4 regions of the Streptomyces sp. NPDC027189 genome follow, and region 1 is predicted to be linked to each of the others. Evidence: riboswitches for the same ligand, from Rfam matches in the RefSeq annotation. Region 1 holds a riboswitch; each other region holds the start of a gene.
What was found. A riboswitch is a leader RNA that binds a small molecule or an ion and turns the genes downstream of it on or off. The one in region 1 is predicted to bind cyclic di-AMP.

Region 1 (5,479 bases):
TTGTTTAAAAGTTGAACCACAGGCTCTGAGTCAACCGTACGGGTCATCCTGAGTCCTTGAACCGTACGAGTCGTCGTGAGTCCGCGAACCGTACGAGCCACCGCGAGCCGGAGGGTGCGCCCCCATGCCCCACCCCTACGTCCTGTTGTCCGCCGCCGTCTCCCTCGACGGCTTCCTGGACGACACAGGCCCCGAGCGGCTGCTGCTCTCGGGCCCGGCCGACTTCGACCGGGTCGACGAGGAGCGGGCGTCCAGCGACGCGATCCTGGTCGGCGCGGGCACGATCCGCTCGGACAATCCCCGGCTCCTGGTCAACTCGGCCAGGCGGCGCGCGGCGCGGGTCGCCGCCGGCCGCCCCGAGTACCCGCTGAAGGTCACCGTCAGCGGGTCCGGCGACCTCGACCCGGCGGCCCAGTTCTGGCACACGGGCGGCGAGAAGATCGTCTATACGACGGACAAGGGCGCCGCGCGGGCGACCGACGCCCTGCGCGGACTCGACGACGGGCTCGGCGTCGACATCGTGTCGACCGGCCCCGAACTCGACTGGCGTGTGCTCCTGGAACACCTTCATGACGTACGGGGTGTGCGGCGCCTCATGGTCGAAGGGGGCGGACGGGTGCACACCCAGCTGATGCGGGAGGAGCTCGCGGACGAGCTGCAGCTCGCCGTCGCGCCGCTCTTCGTCGGGCAGCCGGACGCGCCGCGGCTGTTCGGGCCCGGGGCCTATCCCCCCGGGCGGATGCGGCTGATGGAGACACGGGCCGTCGGGGACGTCGTCCTCATCCGGTACGTCCCCACGGCGCCCGGCGTCGGTCGGCTCGCCGCCGCCGCGGACCGGCACTGGCTGACGCTCGCCTGCGAGCTGGCCGCGTTGTGCCCGCCCTCGGAGACCGCGTTCAGTGTGGGCGCGGTGGTGGTGGCCGCCGATGGGACCGAGCTGGCGCGCGGGTACTCCCGTGAGGGCGGCGACTCCGTGGTGCACGCCGAGGAGGCGGCGCTCGCCAAGATCGACCCCGCCGATCCGCGCCTCGGCTCGGCCACGGTGTACAGCAGCCTGGAGCCCTGCGCCCGGCGGGCCTCCCGGCCGGCCCCGTGTGCCCGGCTGATTCTCGACGCGGGGGTACGGCGGGTGGTCACCGCTTGGCGGGAGCCCGACACGTTCGTCGCCGGGGCCGACGGGAACGGGCTCCTCGTGGCCGAGGGCGCCGACGTGGTCGTACTCCCGGAGTACGAGGAGCGCGCCAAGGCGCCCAACCGGCACCTTTTGTGAATCCCGCCGACACCTGCCGCTGGGGTCCGCACGGGGGCCCGTTTAAACGTGTGTGCTTCGGGTCCCGCGGATGGCGTACACTGATGTCAACGACGCGGGGTGGAGCAGCTCGGTAGCTCGCTGGGCTCATAACCCAGAGGTCGCAGGTTCAAATCCTGTCCCCGCTACTGAAGGCCAAGGGCCGGAACTCGGATTCACGAGTTCCGGCCCTTGGTGTTTGCCGGCCACCACGGCTCCGCACATCCCGACCTCTCCTCGTCCCCCGGTCGGTCCACACCGGTCGCCCCCCGCCCCCGCTCCGGGAAGCCTGGACGGGTGGGGCAGCAAACAGGCGAGCAGTGGGCCGAGGGCCCGTACGACCGGTCCGGTGGACGGCTGCCCGGCGACCCCGTGCCCGTGCCCGACCCCGGCCTCGGGGACACCCGGCCGCCCGGCGCCGCGGAACCCGGCCGGCGCAGGATCTCGACGGCGCGGGCCTTCGTCCGGGCGCTCCCCGCGCTGCTCATCGTCGCCGGGGCCTGCTACGACTACTTCACGCCGTCGGACTTCACCGCGGCCCCTCTCTTCACGGCCGCGCCGCTCGTGGCCGCACCCCTCTACTCACTGCGCGGCACGGTGCTCACCGGCCTCGCGGGCATCACCGCGGTGTTCACGATCCACATCGGGCTCGGCATCGTCCCGGACGTCGACTCGGTCACCGAAGTGGTCACGGTGGCGACGGCCGGCATCCTGGCCGTCGTCATCAACATCCTCGTCCGCCGCAGCGACGCACGGCTCGCCACGGTGCGGGAGATCGCCGAGTCCGCCCAGCGCGCCGTGCTGCCGGAACCCGACGAGCGGATCGGCGGCCTCGAGGTCGCGGCGCGCTACGAGGCCGCGCAGGCGGACGCGTTCATCGGCGGCGACCTGTACGCGGTGCAGGACTCCCCGCACGGCGTACGGCTGGTCGTGGGCGACGTACGCGGGAAGGGCATGGGCGCGGTGGCCGCCGTCGCCGTCGTCATCGGGGCGTTCCGGGAGGCGGCCGAGCAGGAGGCGACGCTGGAGGCGGTCGCGCAGCGCCTGGAGCGGGCGCTGGCGCGCGAAGGCACCCGGCGCCAAGGCCTCGACGCCTTCGAGGGGTTCACCACGGCCGTACTCGCCGAGATCCCGCACGGCGAGGACGTCGTACGGATCGTCAACCGCGGCCATCCGCCGCCGCTGCTGCTGCACGCGGACGGCACGCTCGTCACACTCGACGCCGAGGATCCCGCGCTGCCGCTCGGCATGGGCGAGTTGGGCACCTGGCCCGACCGGGCCGTGCAGGCCAAGTTCCCGCACGGCGCGACGCTGCTCCTGCACACCGACGGCCTGTCCGAAGCCCGCGACGAGCGCGGGGGCTTCTACGATCCCGCCGCGCGCCTCGCGGGACGCGTCTTCCCCGGGCCGGACGCCCTGCTGGCGGCCCTCGCCGAGGAGGTCCGCCGGCACACGGTCGACGGCACGACGGACGACATGGCGCTGCTTGCCGTGCGGCGTTCTTGAGAGTCGTCCCTATGGCTTCCCTGCGAGTCGTCCGTGCGGCGTTCTTGATCGTTGTCACGAGGGGTGATCGGACGATGCCCCTCCGCATAACAACTGACATACCGTCAGCTGACTCGAAGGTTGTGAAGCGTGGTCAACTCGCCCGATTTAGGCCGGTGGTGACCCCAAAGTCCTGGCCAAAAGCGTTAATGATCAGTCCGAACAGCTTGGAATCCGGTACCCGAGTCTATTAACGTTCGATAACGCAGCGCGGTCGTCCCAGCCGTCACAAGAGGCGGCTCCGTGCGCACGCGCCGAATCCCGCAAGGGAACCGGGGAACCACCAACTTGGGGTGAATCGAGCGTCTTTCACGGTGGAGAAACCGTGGTGGACGCGCGTAGGAGACCTTCCTGCTCCGAACCCGTCAGCTAACCCGGTAGGCGAGAAGGAAGGAAAGGAGCACGCCCACGTGGCGTCCAACCGGCCTGCCCAGCAAACCTCGTTCGCGCCCAGCGACACACAGCCCTTCGGCTACGCGTACGGCAATGACGAGGGTCCTTGGGAGGAGTGGAACCCCACTGAGGATTCCGTCCGTCCCGTCCGCGGCCGGCACCGCGTCAGCAAGCAGCGCGGCGGAGGACTCGCCCGCAGCTCCACGGTTCTCGGCGTAGGCGTCATCGCCGCCGTCGGCGCGGGTGGCATGGCCACCGCGGCGCCCGGCAAGCCGCCGGTGTCGATCTCGCTGCCCGACCTGTCGTCGGTCACCGAATCCGCCAAGGCCCTGATATCCGACGGTGGCTCCAGCACGCCGAAGGGTTCCGCCACCCCGCTCACCAGCGCCGGTCTGACCAGCGCCGACGCCGCGGAGGGCGCCACCGACGCGGGCGAGGCACTGCGCGCCCGCATCATGCAGCAGGCCGAGTCGCAGCAGGACCAGGTCGACAGCGCGGCCCAGGACGCCGCCGAGGCCGCCGCCGCGAAGCAGGCCGTCGCGCTCGCCGCCAAGCAGCAGGACGACGCCGAGGCCAAGGCCGCCGCCGCGAAGAAGAAGGCGGACGAGGCTGCCAGGCAGGCCGCCGAGGCCAAGCGCCTCGCCGAGCTCGCCAAGAGTTACTCGCTGCCCACCTCCTCGTACACGCTGACTTCCCGGTTCGGCGAGGCCGGCTCCATGTGGTCCTCCGGCTACCACACGGGTCTCGACTTCGCCGCGCCCACCGGCACGCTGATCAAGGCGATCCACAGCGGCACCGTCACGGAGGCGGGCTGGGCCGGCGCGTACGGCTACCGCACGATTCTCACCCTCGACGACGGTACGGAGCTGTGGTTCTGCCACCAGTCGTCGATCAGCGTCAGCGCGGGCCAGAAGGTCGCCACGGGTGACGTGATCGGGCGCGTGGGCGCGACGGGCAACGTCACCGGGCCGCACCTGCACCTGGAGGTCCACCCCGGCGGCGGCGACGCGATCGACCCGATGGCGTGGCTGCGCAGCAAGGGCATCAACCCCTGACACCTACGTTCCCCTGATCCCCGGTGGTCCTGACGGCACCCCCCCGACGTCAGGGCTGCCGGTCAGGCGTGTGCGGAGTCGCGCGGCGTCTCGGCGTGTGATCGTGCGGGTAATCGTGTGTGGAATACATCCATCCGGCACGGGTGTTGAAGTTGAGCATGACTTCTCTGCGCAAGCTTGGTTCCTCCGACCTCGAGGTCTTCCCGCTCTCCCTCGGCGGCAACGTTTTCGGCTGGACCGCCGACGAGTCCCAGTCCTTCGCCGTCCTCGACGCGTACGCGGCCGCCGGCGGCAACTTCCTCGACACGGCCGACTCGTACTCGGCGTGGATCGAGGGCAACAAGGGCGGCGAGTCCGAGACCATCATCGGCAAGTGGCTCAAGGCGCGCGGCAACCGCTCGGATGTCGTGGTCGCCACCAAGGTCAGCCAGCACCCCGAGTATCCGGGGCTGTCCGCCGCCAACATCAAGGCCGCGGCCGACGCATCCCTGCGCCGCCTGGGCACCGACTACATCGACCTCTACTACACCCATTTCGACAAGCCCGAGGTGCCGGTCGAGGAGATCATCGGTGCGCTCGACGAGCTGGTGAAGGCGGGCAAGGTGCGCCACATCGCCGCGTCCAACATCTCGCCCGAGCGGCTCCAGGAGTCCCTGGAGTTCTCCGACCGCGAGGGGCTCGCGCGGTACGTCGCCCTCCAGCCGCACTACAACCTCGTCTCGCGCGACACGTACGAGGGCGCGCTGCGGGACATCGCGTCGCGCTCCGGTCTGGCGGCCGTCCCGTACTTCGCCCTCGCCTCCGGTTTCCTTACCGGTAAGTACCGGCCGGGGGCGACGGTGGACTCGGCGCGGGCCCAGGGTGCGGCCAAGCACCTTGAGACGGAGCGGGGGGTTCGTGTGCTCGCCGCCCTCGACGAGGTCGCCCAGGCCCATGACGCCGAGATCGCCACGGTCGCCCTCGCCTGGCTCGCCGCCCAGCCGACGGTCGCGGCGCCCATCTCCTCGGCGCGGACGCCTGAGCAGTTGCCGGCGCTGCTGGGGGTGGCGGACCTGGTCCTGACGGACGGGGAGCTGGTCAAGTTGACGGAGGCGTCGGCGTAACGGCTGTTGTTTTTTCGCGCCCTCCGCCCCCACTCGTCCCGTACCAGCCTTTCGGCTGCGGGTGCGCGGGGGCTTGTCGCGCAGTTCCCCGCGCC
Region 2 (5,479 bases), on a different contig from region 1:
TCAAGAACGAGCGCCGGCAGCGGTACGACAACGTGCCCTACGGCACCGCGTTCGAGAAGCTGACCGCGCTGGCGTACCCCGAGGGCCACCCGTACCACCACACCCCGATCGGGTCGATGGCGGACCTGGACGCGGCCACCCTGGAGGACGCCCGCGCGTTCTTCCGCACCTACTACGCGCCCAACAACGCGGTGCTGTCGGTCGTCGGCGACATCGACCCGGGGCAGACGCTCGCCTGGATCGAGAAGTACTTCGGCTCCATCCCGGGGCACGACGGCAAGCCCGCCCCGCGTGACGGCTCGCTGCCCGAGACCATCGGCGAGCAGCTGCGCGAGGTCGTCGAGGAGGAGGTCCCCGCGCGCGCCCTGATGGCCGCCTACCGGCTCCCGGAGGACGGCACGCGCGCGTCCGACGCGGCCGACGTGGCGCTCACCGTCCTCGGCGGCGGCGAGTCCTCGCGGCTCTACAACCGGCTCGTACGCCGCGACCGCACCGCCGTCGCGGCCGGGTTCGGTCTGCTGCGGCTCTCCGGAGCGCCCTCCCTGGGTTGGCTGGACGTGAAGACGTCCGGCGACGTCGAGGTCCCGGTCATCGAGGCCGCCGTGGACGAGGAGCTCGCCCGGTTCGCCGAGGAGGGCCCCACGGCCGAGGAAATGGAGCGCGCCCAGGCCCAGTTGGAGCGCGAGTGGCTGGACCGGCTCGGCACCGTCGCGGGCCGTGCCGACGAACTGTGCCGGTACGCCGTCCTGTTCGGCGACCCGCAGCTCGCCCTGACCGCCGTGCAGCGCGTCCTGGAGGTCACTGCCGAGGAGGTCCAGGAGGTCGCCAAGGCCCGCCTGCGCCCCGACAACCGAGCGGTGCTCGTCTACGAGCCGATCGCCCCCGAAGACACCGACGCCGCTGACGACACCGACGAGGAGACGGCGAAGTGACCGAGCTCGCCACCATGGACTTCCACCCGCAGCCCCAGGCCGGCGAGGCCAAGCCGTGGGCCTTCCCGTCGCCCGAGCGCGGCACGCTCGACAACGGCTTGACGCTCCTGCGCTGCCACCGCCCCGGCCAGCAGGTCGTCGCAGTCGAGGTGATCCTCGCCGCGCCGCTGGAGGCCGAACCGGCGGGCCTCGACGGCATCGCCACGATCATGGCGCGAGCCTTCTCCGAGGGCACCGACAAGCACTCCGCCGAGGAGTTCGCCGCCGAGCTGGAGCGCTGCGGCGCCACCCTCGACTCGCACGCCGACCACCCCGGCGTACGCCTGTCGCTCGAAGTGCCCGCCTCGCGCCTGCCCAAGGCACTCGGTCTGCTCGCCGACGCCCTGAGGGCGCCGGCATTCGCGGACAGCGAGGTCGAGCGACTGGTCCGCAACCGCCTGGACGAGATCCCGCACGAGACGGCCAACCCGGCCCGCCGCGCGGCCAAGGAGCTCTCCAAGGAGTTGTTCCCGGCGGCCTCGCGCATGTCGCGCCCGCGACAGGGCACCGAGGAGACCGTCCAGAAGATCGACTCGGCGGCCGTACGCGCCTTCTACGAGAAGCACGTACGCCCCGCGACGGCCACCGCCGTCATCGTCGGTGACCTGACCGATGTCGACCTCGACGCGCTGCTCGCCGACACGCTCGGCTCCTGGACCGCCTCGTCCGCCGAGCCGCGCCCCGTGCCGCCGGTGAGCGCCGACGACACCGGCCGTGTGATCATCGTGGACCGCCCCGGAGCCGTCCAGACGCAGCTGCTCATCGGCCGCGTCGGCGCCGACCGGCACGACCGCGTCTGGCCCGCCCAGGTGCTCGGCACGTACTGCCTCGGCGGCACCCTCACCTCACGCCTGGACCGCGTCCTGCGCGAGGAAAAGGGCTACACCTACGGTGTGCGGGCGTTCGGCCAGGTGCTGCGCTCCGCTCCGGACGGCACGGGCGTCGCGATGCTCGCCATCAGCGGCTCGGTGGACACGCCGAACACCGGTCCGGCGCTCGACGACCTGTGGAAGGTGCTGCGTACCCTCGCCGCCGAGGGCCTGACGGACGCCGAGCGCGACATCGCCGTACAGAACCTGGTGGGTGTGGCGCCCCTCAAGTTCGAGACCGCGGCGGCCGTCGCGAGCACGCTCGCCGACCAGGTCGAGCAGTACCTGCCGGACGACTACCAGGCGACGCTCTATCAGCAGCTCGCCGCGACAGGCACCGTGGAGGCCACCGCGGCCGCCGTGAACGCCTTCCCGGTGGACCGTCTGGTGACCGTCCTGGTGGGTGACGCCGCGCAGATCGAGGAGCCCGTCAAGGCGCTCGGAATCGGTGAAGTCACCGTCGTCCGGGCCGAGTAGAGCAGCGCGACTCCCTGAGGACCCAGGTGACTGAAGAGTCACCTGGGTCTCCTTTTGCCCGGACTTCGTGTCTCTTTCCGGACTTCGTCCCCAAGATGTCCGTATTGATACGGAGGTTGCCCGTCTGCCCTGTGGCATGCGCTACAAAAGCCGTGATCCGTTTGTTGATTGAAAGATGCCCCGTTTAGCGTCGATCCGGCTGTTCGTCAGGCAGTGCGCCGCGCCCGCGGCACCGGACAGTCATCGCCGAGTCCCCGTACGGCGCGAGCCAGGGGAGCCGGGGACCCATACGCAGTCCCTGGGGTGAATCGGACGCCCTCCCCGGAGGGAGTCCGTAGGAGACCTTCCTGCTCCGAACCCGTCAGCTAACCCGGTAGGCGAGAAGGAAGGAAAGGATCAGCCCCTATATGGCGTTCACCTGTGGCACAGGGAAGCACCGTCGCCCGAGCCGCGTGAAGCGCACGACCACGAACGCCGTCGGCGTCGCGGCGCTCACCACCACCGGCGTCATCGGAACCCTGGCCGCCCCGGCACTGGCCGCGGACACCTCCGCCGAGCAGACCGGGCTGACTCCGATCATCACCATCGGCGACACTCTCGCCGAGAAGATCGACGCGCAGGCCGTCGCGCAGCAGCGCGCCGCCGACGAGGCCGCCGCGCGGAAGAAGGCCGAGGAGGCCGCCCGCAAGCAGGCCGCGGAGAGGGCCAAGGAGGCGCGCGAGGCCAAGGAGCGTGCCGCCCGTGCAGCCGAGCGCAAGCGCCTCAACACCTTCGTCCTGCCCATCACCGGCTCGTACATCTCCACCGGCTACAAGGCCGGCGGCAGCCTCTGGTCCTCCGGCAGCCACACCGGCGTCGACTTCCACGCCGCGTCCGGCACCTCGGTGCACGCCGTCGGCTCCGGCACGGTCGTCACGGCCGGCTGGGGCGGCGCGTACGGCAACCAGGTCGTCATCAAGATGCACGACGGCACGTACACGATGTACGGGCACCTGTCGTCCATCGGCGTCTCCGTGGGCCAGACGGTCACCCCGGGCCAGCAGGTGGGCCTCTCCGGGTCCACCGGCAACACGACCGGGCCGCACCTCCACTTCGAGGCCCGCACGACCGCGGAGTACGGCTCGGACATCGATCCGGTCGCGTACCTTCGCTCGCACGGTGTGAACGTCTGACGAGCGCTTCATCAGTTCCGTTGCCCCGGCTCGCCGAGCCGGGGCATCGTCGTTTCACGCGGCCGTGTGTCCAAAAAATATCCATGGATTCCGGCCTGCCATCGGAAATTCCGGCTCCCTGCAATAGAGTCACTGAACAAGCGTCAATCGATGGCGTTTCGCGGGGATTAAAGCGGAGGTCCGGTCATGCGTATTCCGGCGCACTCGGTATGCACGGCGATCCGTGACGACATTGTCGCGGGTGTCTACGAGCGAGGCGGCCGGCTCACCGAGGAACTGCTCGCGCGTCGCTACGGCGTCTCGCGCGTCCCCGTGCGCGAGGCCCTGCGGACGCTGGAGGCCGAGGGCTTCGTCGTCACCCGCCGGCACGCGGGCGCGTGCGTCGCGGAGCCCACCGAGCAGGAGGCCTCCGACCTGCTGGAGATGCGCATGCTCCTTGAGCCGCTGGGCGCCGCGCGGGCCGCGCAGCGCCGTACCGAGGCCCACCTCAAGGTGCTCCGAGGCCTGGTCAGGCTGGGGCAGGAGCGGTCCAGGAGGGGCCACAGCGAGGATCTGCGCTCGCTGGGCGGCTGGTTCCACGAGACCCTCGCGCAGGCCTCCGGAAGCCCCGCGCTCACCTCCACGCTCGCCCAGCTGCGGCACAAGATCGCGTGGATGTACGCGGTGGAGGCGTCGGCCAACCCCGCGGAGTCCTGGGCGGAACACGGCGGCATCGTGGACGCCGTGGCGCGCGGCGACAGCGAGCGGGCCCGGGCGATCACGGCCCTGCACACCGAGCGTGCCGCGGCCGCGCACCGGCTCCGTTTTCCCGGCGGCGGAGATCGTCCGGACCGTGTGAGGACTTCGCAACCTCCCGTAAACATGACGGGCCCGCGGCATTAACACGGGCGCCGTATACAAAGAGGGGTAATTCTCGGGGGACTATTTCTGCTGCCCGCAATAGGGAAAAGCGAAGGGCTCGCCCGATGTTTTCAGGCGAGCCCTTCTATATGCGTGCGGGGCGGCGGCTTTTGGACGAAAACCACCGCCACCATCAATTGAGCAACCCCAACGGCGCGCAACCGCCTCCGCGAGAGCGGCGCCGGTTCAGGTGCACAGGCGTGTGCTCAGACGGTCTCGGGGAGCTCCTCTAGACCCTCGGCGACCAGCTTCGCCAGACGGTCGAGGGCGGTGTCCGCACCCTCGGCGTCGGAGGCGAGGACGATCTCCTCGCCGCCCTGGGCGCCCAGGCCGAGGACGGCGAGCATGGAGGCCGCGTTGACGGGGTTGCCGTCGGCCTTGGCGATCGTCACGGGGATACCGGAGGCCGTCGCGGCCCGGACGAAGATGGAAGCGGGGCGGGCGTGAAGGCCCTCGGCCCAGCCGACGTTGACGCGGCGCTCAGCCATGTGATGCTGCCCTTCAGGTTTTCAGGGTTGTCTAGACCAGTGTCCCATATCGTGAAGCGTCTCCGGAGCGGTCCTTCGTCCCGTCCGGAGTGTGGTCGGATCGCGGCCTCGATCCGACGTCCGTTCCCCACAGACTGCCTCGCGCCGTTGTCGGATGCGAGCCGTACTCTGGGGCCCATGCAGACCTCGTCGGACCGGCACGAGTACCCCGCTCACTGGGAGGCGGACGTGGTGCTGCGTGACGGTGGTACCGCACGCATCAGGCCCATCACCATTGATGACGCCGACCGCCTGGTCAGCTTCTACGAGCAGGTCTCGGCCGAGTCGAAGTACTACCGCTTCTTCGCGCCGTACCCACGACTGTCCGCCAAGGATGTCCACCGCTTCACGCACCACGACTTTGTGGACCGGGTGGGTCTCGCGGCCACGGTGGGCGGCGAGTTCATCGCCACCGTACGCTATGACCGCATTAATGCCGACGGCCTGCCCGCCTCCGCGCCCGCCGACGAGGCCGAGGTCGCCTTCCTCGTGCAGGACGCGCACCAGGGCCGCGGTGTCGCCTCCGCCCTCCTGGAACACATCGCTGCCGTGGCCCGCGAGCG
Region 3 (5,479 bases), on a different contig from region 1:
CTTGTCCACGCCGTCCCAGACATTGGCGTACCAGGGACGGGCGGCCGACCCCTTGTCGGCGCGGGCCTGCTTCGACGCGTCCGGGTCGATCACGACGTAGCCGGTCTCGCCCGGCATCACATAGTGCAGCCGCTGCCGGATCTGCTGCTCGGCGTACGCGTCGTCCTGCCAGCGCGCCTTGAGATCGCGCAGCTGCTCGACCCGCTCGCGGGCCTGCTCCCGCTGGCGCTCCACATCGGCGATCTCGGCCCGCTGGGACACGTACTGCCTTATCGGATACGCGAGGGCCACGATCAGGGAGCACAGGACGAGAGCCAGGAGCGCGGCCCGGCCCGTCAGCCGCGAGCGGCGGGCCTGCCGCTTGGTCTGGGAACGGTAGACACGGGCCGCCGTCTGCTCGCCGAGCAGCCGCAGCCTGGTCGCGGTGGAGAACCGGTCCCGGTCCTTCACGGCCATGAGTCCCGCCTCCCCAGTGCAAGCCCGTCACGTGCGTACGTCCCCGCACACGGTACGGGACCGAATACGGGGACGTACGTACGACTGGCTAAGGCTTGGCCCTGTGCGGGTCAGCCCTTGCCGCTCCGACGGTGCGCGGAGCGGACGTGCGGGAACACTCAGCCCTTGAAGCGCGGGAAGGCCGAGCGGCCGGCGTACACCGCGGCGTCGTCGAGGATCTCCTCGATGCGCAGCAGCTGGTTGTACTTGGCGACGCGGTCCGAGCGGGCCGGGGCGCCGGTCTTGATCTGGCCGCAGTTCACCGCGACGGCGAGGTCGGCGATGGTGACGTCCTCGGTCTCGCCGGAGCGGTGCGACATCATGCACTTGAAGCCGTTGCGCTGGGCCAGCTCGACGGCGTCCAGGGTCTCGGTCAGCGAGCCGATCTGGTTGACCTTGACGAGCAGGGCGTTGGCGGAGCCCTCCTCGATGCCGCGGGCCAGGCGCTCCGGGTTGGTGACGAAGAGGTCGTCGCCGACGATCTGGACCTTGTCGCCCAGCTTGTCGGTGATGACCTTCCAGCCGGCCCAGTCGTCCTCGTACAGCGGGTCCTCGATGGAGACCAGCGGGTACGCGGAGACGAGCTCCTCGTAGTACTCGGTCATCTCGGCGGCCGAGCGGGACTTGCCCTCGAACTCGTACTTGCCGTCCTTGTAGAACTCGGACGCGGCGACGTCGAGGGCGAGCGCGATCTGCTCGCCGGGGATGTAACCGGCCTGCTTGATGGCCTCGACGATGAGGTCGAGCGCGGCGCGGTTGGACTCCAGGTTCGGGGCGAAGCCGCCCTCGTCGCCGAGGCCGGTGGACAGGCCCTTGGTCTTCAGCACCTTCTTGAGGGTGTGGTAGACCTCGGCGCCCCAGCGCAGGGCCTCGGAGAAGGACTCCGCGCCGATCGGGGCGATCATGAACTCCTGGATGTCCACGTTCGAGTCGGCGTGCGAGCCGCCGTTCAGGATGTTCATCATCGGAACGGGCAGCAGGTGCGCGTTCGGACCGCCGAGGTAGCGGAAGAGGGGGAGGTCGCTGGCCTCGGAGGCGGCGTGCGCGACGGCGAGCGAGACGCCGAGGATGGCGTTGGCGCCGAGCGAGCCCTTGTTGTCGGTGGCGTCCAGGTCGAACATCGCCTGGTCGATCAGGCGCTGCTCGGTGGCGTCGTAACCGACGAGCTCCGGGCCGATCTGCTCGATGACGGCGAGGACGGCCTTCTCGACACCCTTGCCCTGGTAGCGGTTGGGGTCACCGTCGCGGAGCTCGATGGCCTCGAAGGCGCCGGTGGAGGCGCCGGACGGGACGGCGGCACGACCCGTGCTGCCGTCGTCGAGGCCGACCTCGACCTCGACCGTGGGGTTGCCTCGGGAGTCCAGGATTTCCCGGGCTACGACGACGTCGATGGACGGCACGAGCATCTCCTTCTGGGATGTGACGCGGGTACGCGGGGCCGCGGGGCCCGTAGTGCACGGAGCCGCGGTCGGCTCCGCGAGATGAGCCTAACCGCCTCGGAGGGATCGGCCAGCCGGTCGACCACCCCTTGGGCAGAACCGAGAGTAAATTGTTTCCGAACGGAACAAAAACCTGCCCCGTACACGAAACCCCCGCGCGCGAGAGCCGCATATGAAAGCGCACGAGAGCCACGCACAAAAAGCCCCGCTCCGGCGCGTGCGGGGGAACACGCACCGGAGCGGGGAGCCCGTGGGGACGGGGGACCCTCACGAGGTCTCCAGTATGGAGGCCTCCTCGATGAGGGAGCTCTTACTCCGCCGGGCAATCCGCCGAATGCCCGGCTGAGCTGTCAGCCGCGCACTCAGCCGAGGTGAAGCTGCTGACCCGGGTAGATGAAGTCGGCGTCGTCGATGATGTCCTTGTTCAGCTTGAACAGCTGCTGCCAGCCACCCTTGACGTGCTTCTTCTCGGCGATCGAGCTGAGGGTGTCACCCTTGACGACCTTGTACTCGCCGTCACCCTTCTTGACCTTCTTGCCGGTCGGGGTGGTGACGGTCTTGGCGGCCGGGCGCTCGGCCGAACGCGAGGCGGGCTGCTCCGTCGTCCGGGTGGTGGTGCTCGGGGTCGTGCTCTGCGAGCTGCTGGAGGTCCCACCGGTGTACGCGGCGCCCGACAGGCCCGTGCCGCAGGTCGGCCAGGCACCCTTGCCCTGCGCGGCGAGGACCTTCTCGCCGATGGCGATCTGCTCGGACTTGGACGCCTGGTCGGCGGTGGCGGCGTAGGCGGTACCGCCGTACGCGGCCCAGGTGGAGGGCGAGAACTGCAGGCCGCCGTAGTAGCCGTTGCCGGTGTTGATGGACCAGTTGCCGCCGGACTCGCACTGGGCGACGACGTCCCACTCGGAGGCGGTGGCGGCGGAGGCGTTGCCGGCCGCCATCAGCGGGGCGGCGATGGCGACACCGGTGACGCCGGCGAGCGTTGCGAGACGGGTAGTCCGATTGAGGACGGCCGGGCGGCGGTGCTTGCCCTTGCTGGAAAACAGCATGGAGAGATCCCCTCACCGACGCCTGCGAGGTGAGCTGTCGGGTTCGGGCGGGTGAGTGCCCGGTCGTACGCCACTGGCGCACGGCTTCACCCCAAGCCACTCCCGGTCAACTACCGGGCGCGGCGCTTACCTTGGGTCCCCCGCTCCTGCCTACGGCGCTGACGCGTCGACTGTTCCCGTACGGCCGTTGGCAGGATTCGGCGTTGCGACCGTCGGGGCCCGCTGTGGCGAGCGGTCATGACCGTAGACATGCAATCGGCGGAATTTCAAAGACGATCAGGGCTTCTGAGACTCATATCTCACTCGCGCCAAACCGGACATTCCACGGCGAACCGGGACGCGAACTCCCGCTACTTTTCGCCCGATTCAGCACCAACTGCAAGCGTCTGACCGGGAAGGATGAGGTCGGGATCGGTGCCGACCGCTTCCTTGTTCTCTGCGTACAGCTCGGCCCATCCACCCTTGAGGTCAAGGGAGTCGGCGATGGCCCAGAGACTGTCCCCGGCGCGCACGACATAGGAGCCGTCGGCGGCGTCACGGGAGGCGCCGGAGCCGCGCGAGGCGTGCCGCCCGGAAGCGCCGTCCGTACGACCGTCGGTCGCGCCCTCCGTCCCGTCCTCGTCGGCGCTGTCGCCACGGTGGCGCCCGGCGCCGGACGACGCACTGTCGGACGCGGCCGAAGAGTCGTCGTTCTGGCCGGACTTGTCCGACTCGTCACTCTTGGGCTTTTCTGTATCCGAGCTGTCGGAATCCTGTGAGGTGTCGGACTTCGTCGAGTTCTCGGTCGCATCCGAGGAGGCGTCGGACGAGGAGTCGGAGCCGGACGAGTCGGATGAACCAGACTCAGCAGACGAACCGGACGAGTCAGATGAATCGGAAGAACTCGATGAGTCGCCCGCCACACCCGTGTCGACCTCGACCGAGCCCGAGCTCTTGCTGAGCCCGGAGAGCGGTCCGCAGGTGGGCCAGGCGGCGAGGCCCTGGCCGTCGAGGACCTTCTCGGCAATGGCTATCTGCTGCGAGCGGCTGGCCTGGTCGGCGCTCGGGGCGTACTCGAGGCCGCCGTACGACTCCCAGTTCTCCTGGGTCAACTGCAGCCCGCCGTAGTACCCGTTGCCGTCGTTCGCGCTCCAGGCGCCGCCGCTCTCGCACTCCGCGACCCGGTCCCAGGTGGTGCCGTCGGCCGCGCTCGCGCTGGTGGCGCCGAGCAACGGGATCGCGATGGCCGATCCGGTCACTCCTGCGGCGACGATGAGGGCCGGGGCCTGACGGGGGCGACGATGACGGCCGTTCCCGGAGAGCATGCGGAAGCCTTTCGCGTGACAGCAGGTGACGACAGCCGCTACCGCGACTGCAGCGACGGATGGGCCGCGTTGATGGGTGAACGTATCCGCACTCGAACGCTTGTCACAAGTCGATACAGCGTAGATCACGTGAAGATCACAGAGTTGATGAAGTGTCACTTTTTCGCTGCTGAGAGGCTGTCCCCTGCGTGTCCGCTCATTACGGACGGGACAAGTCAAGCGGAGGCGTGAACTCCACGGGAAGTGTGCGCAATCCACGCATAATGAGCCCGCCGCGCCAGCGCAAATCAGCCGAATCTCCCGCGAGTTGGAGATCGGGAAGACGGGTGAGCAGGGTGGCCAGCGCGGTCTGGCCCTCCAGTCGGGCGAGCGGCGCGCCGAGACAGTAGTGGATGCCGTGGCCGTACCCGAGGTGTTGGTTGTCACGCCGCGAGAGGTCGAGCGTGTCCGGATGCTGGAACCGCTCGGGGTCACGGTCCGCTGCCGCCAGTACGACGAGGACGGGGTCGCCGGGCGCGATGTCCTGCCCGCCGATCCGGACCGCCTCGGTCGCGAACCGCCACGTGGCCAGTTCGACGGGGCCGTCGTAGCGCAGGAGCTCCTCGACGCCGGTTTCGAGGAGTCCGGTCTCCTTGGCGGCAAGGGAGGCCTGCAGTCGCCGGCGCTGCTCGGGGTGGGTGAGGAGGGCGTAGGTGCCGTTCCCGATGAGATTGACGGTCGTCTCGAAGCCGGCGAACAGCAGGATGAAGGCCATGGCGGCGGCCTCGTTCTCGGTGAGGTGCTCGCCGTGGTCGGAGGCGCGGATGAGCCCGGAGATGAGGTCCTCACCGGGGGCGGGCCGGTCGGGCAGGAGCCGGCGCTTGCGGTGGATCAGCTCGGCGAGATACCCCCGCATCTTCTTGACGGACCGCGCCACACCGCCCCTCGGCCCTCCCCCGTGCCGGATCATCATCCCGGCCCAGTCCCGGAAGTCGTCCTGGTCCTCACGGGGGACGCCGAGCAGGTCGCAGATGGCGTAGATGGGGAGCGGGAAGGCGAACTCGTGGATGAGATCGGCGGAGCCCTTGTCGGCGAACTGGTCGATCAGGTGGTCCGTGAGCTCCTGCACTCGCGGCGCGAACTCGGCTACGCGCCGGGGCGTGAACGCCTTGCTGACCAGCCGCCGCAGCCGGGTGTGGTCCGGCGGGTCGATGTT
Region 4 (5,479 bases), on a different contig from region 1:
AGGCTCTCGGTACGGATGTCACGTTCCTCGACGCCCTGCGCGCGTACGGCGTCCAACAGGGCGTTCGACGCCGTGTTCTGTGCGGCGAGCGCCTCCTTCGAGGTCTTCGCGGTGACGTCGACGCCCGCGCTGATGAGCGCGAGATCCGGCGCGGCGGTGGCGCTGCCCTCGCCGGTGACGGTGACGGTCGAGGGGCTGGGCTCGGCGCTGAGGCCTGGGCGTGCGGGCAGCGCGAAAGCCGGTGCCGTCGTGGCCTGCGGAAGGGTGAGGGCGAGGAGGGTCACGGCGAGTGCGGTGGACGCGCGGAGGGCGGGCATGCGGAGTCTCCTTCGGGCACCGCCCTCCGGGACGTCGGGGCGGTTCGCGGTCATCCCAGCACCGCCGACCGCTCCCCGCCCCCCGCCACTCCCGCGCTGTCACCTCACCGGTCGAGCCGGACGCCGGACCCGCTCGGGCCCGTGCCGCCGTGCACGGAGGCCGGGCTCAAGCCACCGACTCGATCCGCATCTTGATGTCGTCGGGCGAAAGGGCACCCTTGGCCGCCACGTGATCCCCCGACGACTCCCCACGCAACCGCCGCCCGATCCACGGGACCAGGTACTCACGCGCCCAGTGGATGTCGTCGCGCCGCACTTCGAGCGTGCCGCGCGGCGGCAGCGGCGGCCAGGGCTGGTCCGGGTCGGCGGGTACCTCGAGGCCGAGGACCTGGCCGGCGCGGAGCGCGACCCGGGTGTGCCCCTCGGGCGACAGATGCAGCCGGTCGCCGTCCCAGGCGCGGCGGTCCTGGATCGTCTTGAGCGACCACAGGTCGAGTACGGGACAGCCGTAGCGGTCCGCGATGGCCCGCACATGTCCGTTGTACGTGGCGATCTTGCCGCGCAGATGCTTCAGCACGGGCACGCCACGGGTGTCGAAGCCGGTGGTCACCATGACGGTGCCGACGGCGGAGGTGAGTTCGGCGATCGCGCGCTCGAAGCGCTCCGCGACCTCGTCGGGGTCGGTGCCGGGCCGGATGATGTCGTTGCCGCCCGCGGAGAACGAGACCAGGTCCGGCGCGAGTTGCTTCGCGTCCTGGAGCTGGTCCTCGACGATCTGGTCGAGCAGTTTGCCGCGTACGGCGAGATTGGTGTAGTTGAAGTCGCCTTCTGGCCGGCGGTCCGCGAGAAGTACCGCGAACCGGTCGGCCCAACCGACGAAGGCCCCGTCAGGGCCGGGGTCGCCGACGCCCTCGGTGAAGCTGTCCCCCACCGCCACGTACGACCCGATCACTGATCTGTTGTCACTCTTCGAATCGTCTGCCACGTCGGCCCATGATTCACCTTCGGATGTGAGCTACGCGACCGTAAGGAAGGGTTGACGGATGGTGAGATAAGCCACGCCTAAAGTATTGTCCAGTTCCGGAATAAGCCCCTGATCAGGGGCGTTGAGGGAGCCGCCCCGCACGGACGCCGTTGAGGCAGCCGCCCCACATGGACGTCGCCGGCGCCGGGGCGCCGGCGCCGCAGAACCCGGCTTCTGCGGCCGCCCGTTGACGACGGCGCGCACTCCGTGCCGAGCCGTTGCCGCGCCGCTCATGAGACACCAAGGGCCGAACCCCGGGGATCATGGGGTCCGGCCCTTGGGGGCGAGGGAGACGCGTCAGCCGACGGCGACACCGTGCGAGCGCAGGTACGCGACGGGGTCCACGTCCGAGCCGTAGTTCGGCGTGGTGCGGATCTCGAAGTGCAGGTGCGGTCCGGTGACGTTGCCCGTCGCGCCGGAGAGGCCGATCTGCTGGCCCTCGGTCACGGTCTGGCCCGCCGAGACGGAGAGCGACGACATGTGGGCGTACTGGGAGTACTGGCCGTCGGCGTGCCGGATGACGACCTGGTTGCCGTAGGCGCCGCCCCAGCCGGCCGAGACGACGGTGCCCGCGGCGATCGCCTTGATCGTGGTGCCGGTCGGGACCACGAAGTCCACACCGGTGTGGTAGCCGCTGGACCACATGCTGCCCGCCACCTTGTAGGCGGTGCCGACGGTGGCGCCCTCGACGGGCAGGGTGTAGCCGGAACTGCTGCTGGCGGAGGCGGCGTTGGTGGTCGCGTCGGCCTTGGTGCTCTTCGCGGCCGACGGCGCCGTCCCGGCCGACGACCGGGTGGCGCTGCCGGAGGCGGCCTTCTTGCCGATCGTCAGCTTCAGCCCCGGGTGGATCAGCGACGGGTCACTGCCGACGGCCGAGCGGTTGTCGGAGTAGAGCTTCTTCCAGCCGCCGCTGACGTTCTGCTCGTCGGCGATCTTGGCGAGGTAGTCGCCGGCCTTCACCGCGTACGTCTTGATTTTGGCCGCCTTCTTCGCCGCGGTGGGAGCGGCGGTGGCGGTCTTCTTCGCGGGCTTCTCGACGCTCTGCGCGACGGAGACCGTCGGGGTCGCGGCGTGGGCGCCGGTGGCTCCCATCAGAGGCAGCGCGAGCACGGCGCCGCCGGTTCCGGCCACGGCGATCGAGCGGGTGAAACGCTGAGACTTGGGACGGCGGTGCTTACCCTTCGCGGGCATGACGAATTCCTCTCCGGCGCCTGCGAGGTGAGCTGTCGGGTGCGGGCTGGAGATGCCCGGCCGTGCAATTGCACGGCTATACCCCTAGCCGTTCCGGAGACCGGAACAGGCATGGAACCTGTGGGTCCCCCGCTCCTGCCGTATGCGGGTGAGTGTGCGGATTCCGGGCGGCGGCAGGATTGGGCGTCCGTCCGGATTGAGGCTGAACGTAAGCGAGATGAGAGCGCATCCACAACCATGTGGCTTTTATGTGCGCACGCCCTTCTTGATCCATCGCGAAATTCCGGTCACCCTCCGTGAATCGGCGATCTTTCCGAGCCCTCAACCCTCCCGGAAATTGGGGCGGATTGCGAAAAGGCGGCCGCAACACATCGTCACGAATATGACGCTCCTCACGCACCTCGACCCACGATGCATTATTCCAGGGCTACTTGGAATGAAGGCACTAATTCGGACAGAACAGTCACATGCGACGCAGTCGGATAACCGTCGCGTCAAGGTCTCCCCGCAGCCCCGTCCGCAGTCCGTGATGCAGCAGCACCGCACCTCGGTGCACTTCGCCCGTTTCGCGGCACTCATACGCTTCTGTCGGGTCAAGTCCGCGCAGCCTGAGCGGGGCGAGCGGCTCGCCGTGACGCTGGGCCTGGAGCCAGGCGAGGACGACGGTCTCATCACCATGGACGTACTGCACCGCGCTCAGCCCGCCCTCCGGGGGCCGCAGCCGGTAGAGGTCGCCGCGCTGCACGACGGGCCTGATCTCCTTGTAGAGGTCCACCCACCTCCGAGCCTCGGCGAGCTCCGGCTCGCCCCACTCGCTCAGGTCGCCGCCGACGCCGAGCACCCCGGCCATGGCGCTCACGAAGCGGAAGCGCAGCGAGCTGATCCTGCCATTGAGCTGCGTGTTCGGGCTGTCCGTGACCCAGGCGGCCATGATCCGGGCCGGGTGGACCTGACTGAAGCCGTGCTGGATGGCGAGCCGGTCGAGCGGGTCGGTGTTGTCGGAGGTCCACACCTGGTCCGTACGCGCCATGATGCCGAGGTCGATACGGCCGCCACCGCCCGAGCAGGACTCGAAGGCGACCCCGGGGTGCGCGGCCCGCAGCCGGTCGAGAAGGGCGTACAGGGCCTCCACGTGCTCGACCCACAGCTTCTGCGGATAGCGCTCGCCGGGCCAACCCGCGTCCGTGAAGCAGCGGTTGAAATCCCACTTCACGTAGTCGATAGGGGCACTGGAGAGCAGGCCGTCGAGCTGCTCCCAGAGGTACTCCTGAACGTCCGGGCGAGCGAGGTTCAGTACGAGCTGATTGCGGTATTCCGTCCTGGTTCGCCCTGGATGGAACTGCACCCAGTCAGGGTGCGCGCGATAGAGCTCACTGTCCGGATTGACCATTTCCGGCTCGACCCAGATCCCGAATCGCATGCCCAGCGCGTGCACGTAGTCACCGAGCGGCTTGAGCCCTGCCGGGAAGCGGTCCGGGTTGGGGGTCCAGTCGCCGAGCCCGGCCCGGTCGCTGGTGCGCGCCCCGAACCAGCCGTCGTCGACCACGAACAGCTCGACGCCCATCGCCGCGGCCCGGCGCGCGAGCACCCCCTGCTGCTCCTCGGAGATGTCGAAGGTGGTGGCCTCCCAGGAGTTGAAGAGCACCGGCCGGTCCTGGTCCGCGTCCGGGATGACGTACGCGCGCTGATAGGCGTGCCAGGCCCGGCTCGCCCCGCCGAAGCCGCCGTCGCTCCACAGTCCGGCGAAGACGGGGGTCGTGAACGACTGCCCCGGCTCCAGGCGCAGCAGCCCGGAGTCGTCGTACCCCGCGCCGCCGGAGATCTGCACGCGCGCATCGGGAAGTTGGGCCACGCAGATCCGCCACGAGCCCGACCAGCCGAGCGCGCACCCGTACACCTCGCCGCTCTCCTCGGTCGCCTCGCCGTCGAGCGCGACCCAGGGCAGATGCTGGTGCCCGGTGTGTCCGCGCCGGCTGCCGATGACCTTCTCACCGTAGGTGAGGGGGGTGCGCACGAGCCGGGACTCGGCCGCCCATCGCCCGTGCAGCTGGGACAGCCGCCAGCCGTCGCGCTCGGGCAGCGTCCAGGTCGCGGAGTCGGCGCGCAGCAGCTCCAGGGCGGGACCCTCGTTGGCGAGCGTCACCCAGCGCTCGACGACATCTCCGCGCATCCGGTAGTGCAGCGTGATACCGAGCCCGGAGTCCGAGAAACGCAGGCGCAGCTCGTCGCCCTCCGTCTCGTACGTCTCGAAGCACCACTCGGTACCGCGGCGCTCGTCCGTGCGCACGGAGAGGGCGGGCCGTACGAAGCGCGGGCCGCCCTCGACGGGGTACTCCTCGCGCCCGTCGAGCGGGGACTCGAAGGGCCAGTACTGCGGCGCGGGCAGCGTGGCGAGCGCCTCGGCGTCGGCGAGCGCGATCCGTGGGCCCCAGTGCAGGTGCAGCAGCTCGTCGCGTTCGGTGAGCCGCAGTGCGTAGCTGCTCGTCGGCCCCGAAAGAAGCCAGGTACGAGCGTCCGCGCCGACTTCGATCATCAGTCCCCCACAGATTCGAACAGGTGCGATCAGATGCCGACATCATCATGGGCACGGCGTCTCGGAGGCAACGCCTGTGGACAACTCATTGCCCCAGGAACCCATGTCGTATCGTCGAGAGCGCAACCCGCACACAAGCGCCAAGCGCCGCCGAGCGAAGCCGAGCAGCGCCGACGGCCGAATGGGAGGAACCCCAGTGACGCAGCAGGTCCCGTCGACCGAGCCCGAGCTGGCAGGCGTGCGCAATTTCCGGGACGTGGGCGGCCTGCCCACGATGGACGGCAGGCGCGTGAAGCAGGGGCAGCTGTTCCGCAGCGGCCACCTGGCGCACGCCACCGAGGAGGACGCCGCGTTCCTCGCCTCCCTGGGCCTGCACACGATCTTCGACTTCCGCAATGCCTCGGACCAGAAGCT

Region 2: another riboswitch for cyclic di-AMP. It lies ahead of ACZ4RZ_RS42705 (M23 family metallopeptidase); the one in region 1 lies ahead of ACZ4RZ_RS22595 (M23 family metallopeptidase).
Region 3: another riboswitch for cyclic di-AMP. It lies ahead of ACZ4RZ_RS26185 (transglycosylase family protein); the one in region 1 lies ahead of ACZ4RZ_RS22595 (M23 family metallopeptidase).
Region 4: another riboswitch for cyclic di-AMP. It lies ahead of ACZ4RZ_RS16875 (peptidoglycan DD-metalloendopeptidase family protein); the one in region 1 lies ahead of ACZ4RZ_RS22595 (M23 family metallopeptidase).

The regions. Positions count from the first base shown of each region.
Region 1 covers NZ_JBVHRI010000009.1:22,914-28,392, reverse strand. Annotated here, with positions in the region: gene ACZ4RZ_RS22610 (dihydrofolate reductase family protein) at 125-1,270, shown strand; tRNA gene ACZ4RZ_RS22605 (tRNA-Met) at 1,364-1,437, shown strand; gene ACZ4RZ_RS22600 (PP2C family protein-serine/threonine phosphatase) at 1,586-2,794, shown strand; cyclic di-AMP (ydaO/yuaA leader) riboswitch at 3,076-3,232, shown strand; gene ACZ4RZ_RS22595 (M23 family metallopeptidase) at 3,244-4,281, shown strand; gene ACZ4RZ_RS22590 (aldo/keto reductase) at 4,440-5,384, shown strand.
Region 2 covers NZ_JBVHRI010000031.1:7,749-13,227, reverse strand. Annotated here, with positions in the region: gene ACZ4RZ_RS42715 (M16 family metallopeptidase) at 1-932, shown strand, start outside; gene ACZ4RZ_RS42710 (M16 family metallopeptidase) at 929-2,317, shown strand; cyclic di-AMP (ydaO/yuaA leader) riboswitch at 2,552-2,711, shown strand; gene ACZ4RZ_RS42705 (M23 family metallopeptidase) at 2,725-3,489, shown strand; gene ACZ4RZ_RS42700 (GntR family transcriptional regulator) at 3,676-4,371, shown strand; gene ACZ4RZ_RS42695 (HPr family phosphocarrier protein) at 4,596-4,877, opposite strand; gene ACZ4RZ_RS42690 (bifunctional acetate--CoA ligase family protein/GNAT family N-acetyltransferase) at 5,055-5,479, shown strand, end outside.
Region 3 covers NZ_JBVHRI010000011.1:171,211-176,689, reverse strand. Annotated here, with positions in the region: gene ACZ4RZ_RS26195 (FtsB family cell division protein) at 1-456, opposite strand, end outside; gene eno (phosphopyruvate hydratase) at 615-1,901, opposite strand; gene ACZ4RZ_RS26185 (transglycosylase family protein) at 2,297-2,980, opposite strand; cyclic di-AMP (ydaO/yuaA leader) riboswitch at 2,985-3,148, opposite strand; gene ACZ4RZ_RS26180 (LysM peptidoglycan-binding domain-containing protein) at 3,331-4,284, opposite strand; gene ACZ4RZ_RS26175 (cytochrome P450 family protein) at 4,484-5,479, opposite strand, start outside.
Region 4 covers NZ_JBVHRI010000006.1:166,670-172,148, reverse strand. Annotated here, with positions in the region: gene ACZ4RZ_RS16885 (SIMPL domain-containing protein) at 1-317, opposite strand, end outside; gene ACZ4RZ_RS16880 (SGNH/GDSL hydrolase family protein) at 484-1,269, opposite strand; gene ACZ4RZ_RS16875 (peptidoglycan DD-metalloendopeptidase family protein) at 1,639-2,532, opposite strand; cyclic di-AMP (ydaO/yuaA leader) riboswitch at 2,535-2,701, opposite strand; gene ACZ4RZ_RS16870 (alpha-galactosidase) at 2,996-5,065, opposite strand; gene ACZ4RZ_RS16865 (tyrosine-protein phosphatase) at 5,262-5,479, shown strand, end outside.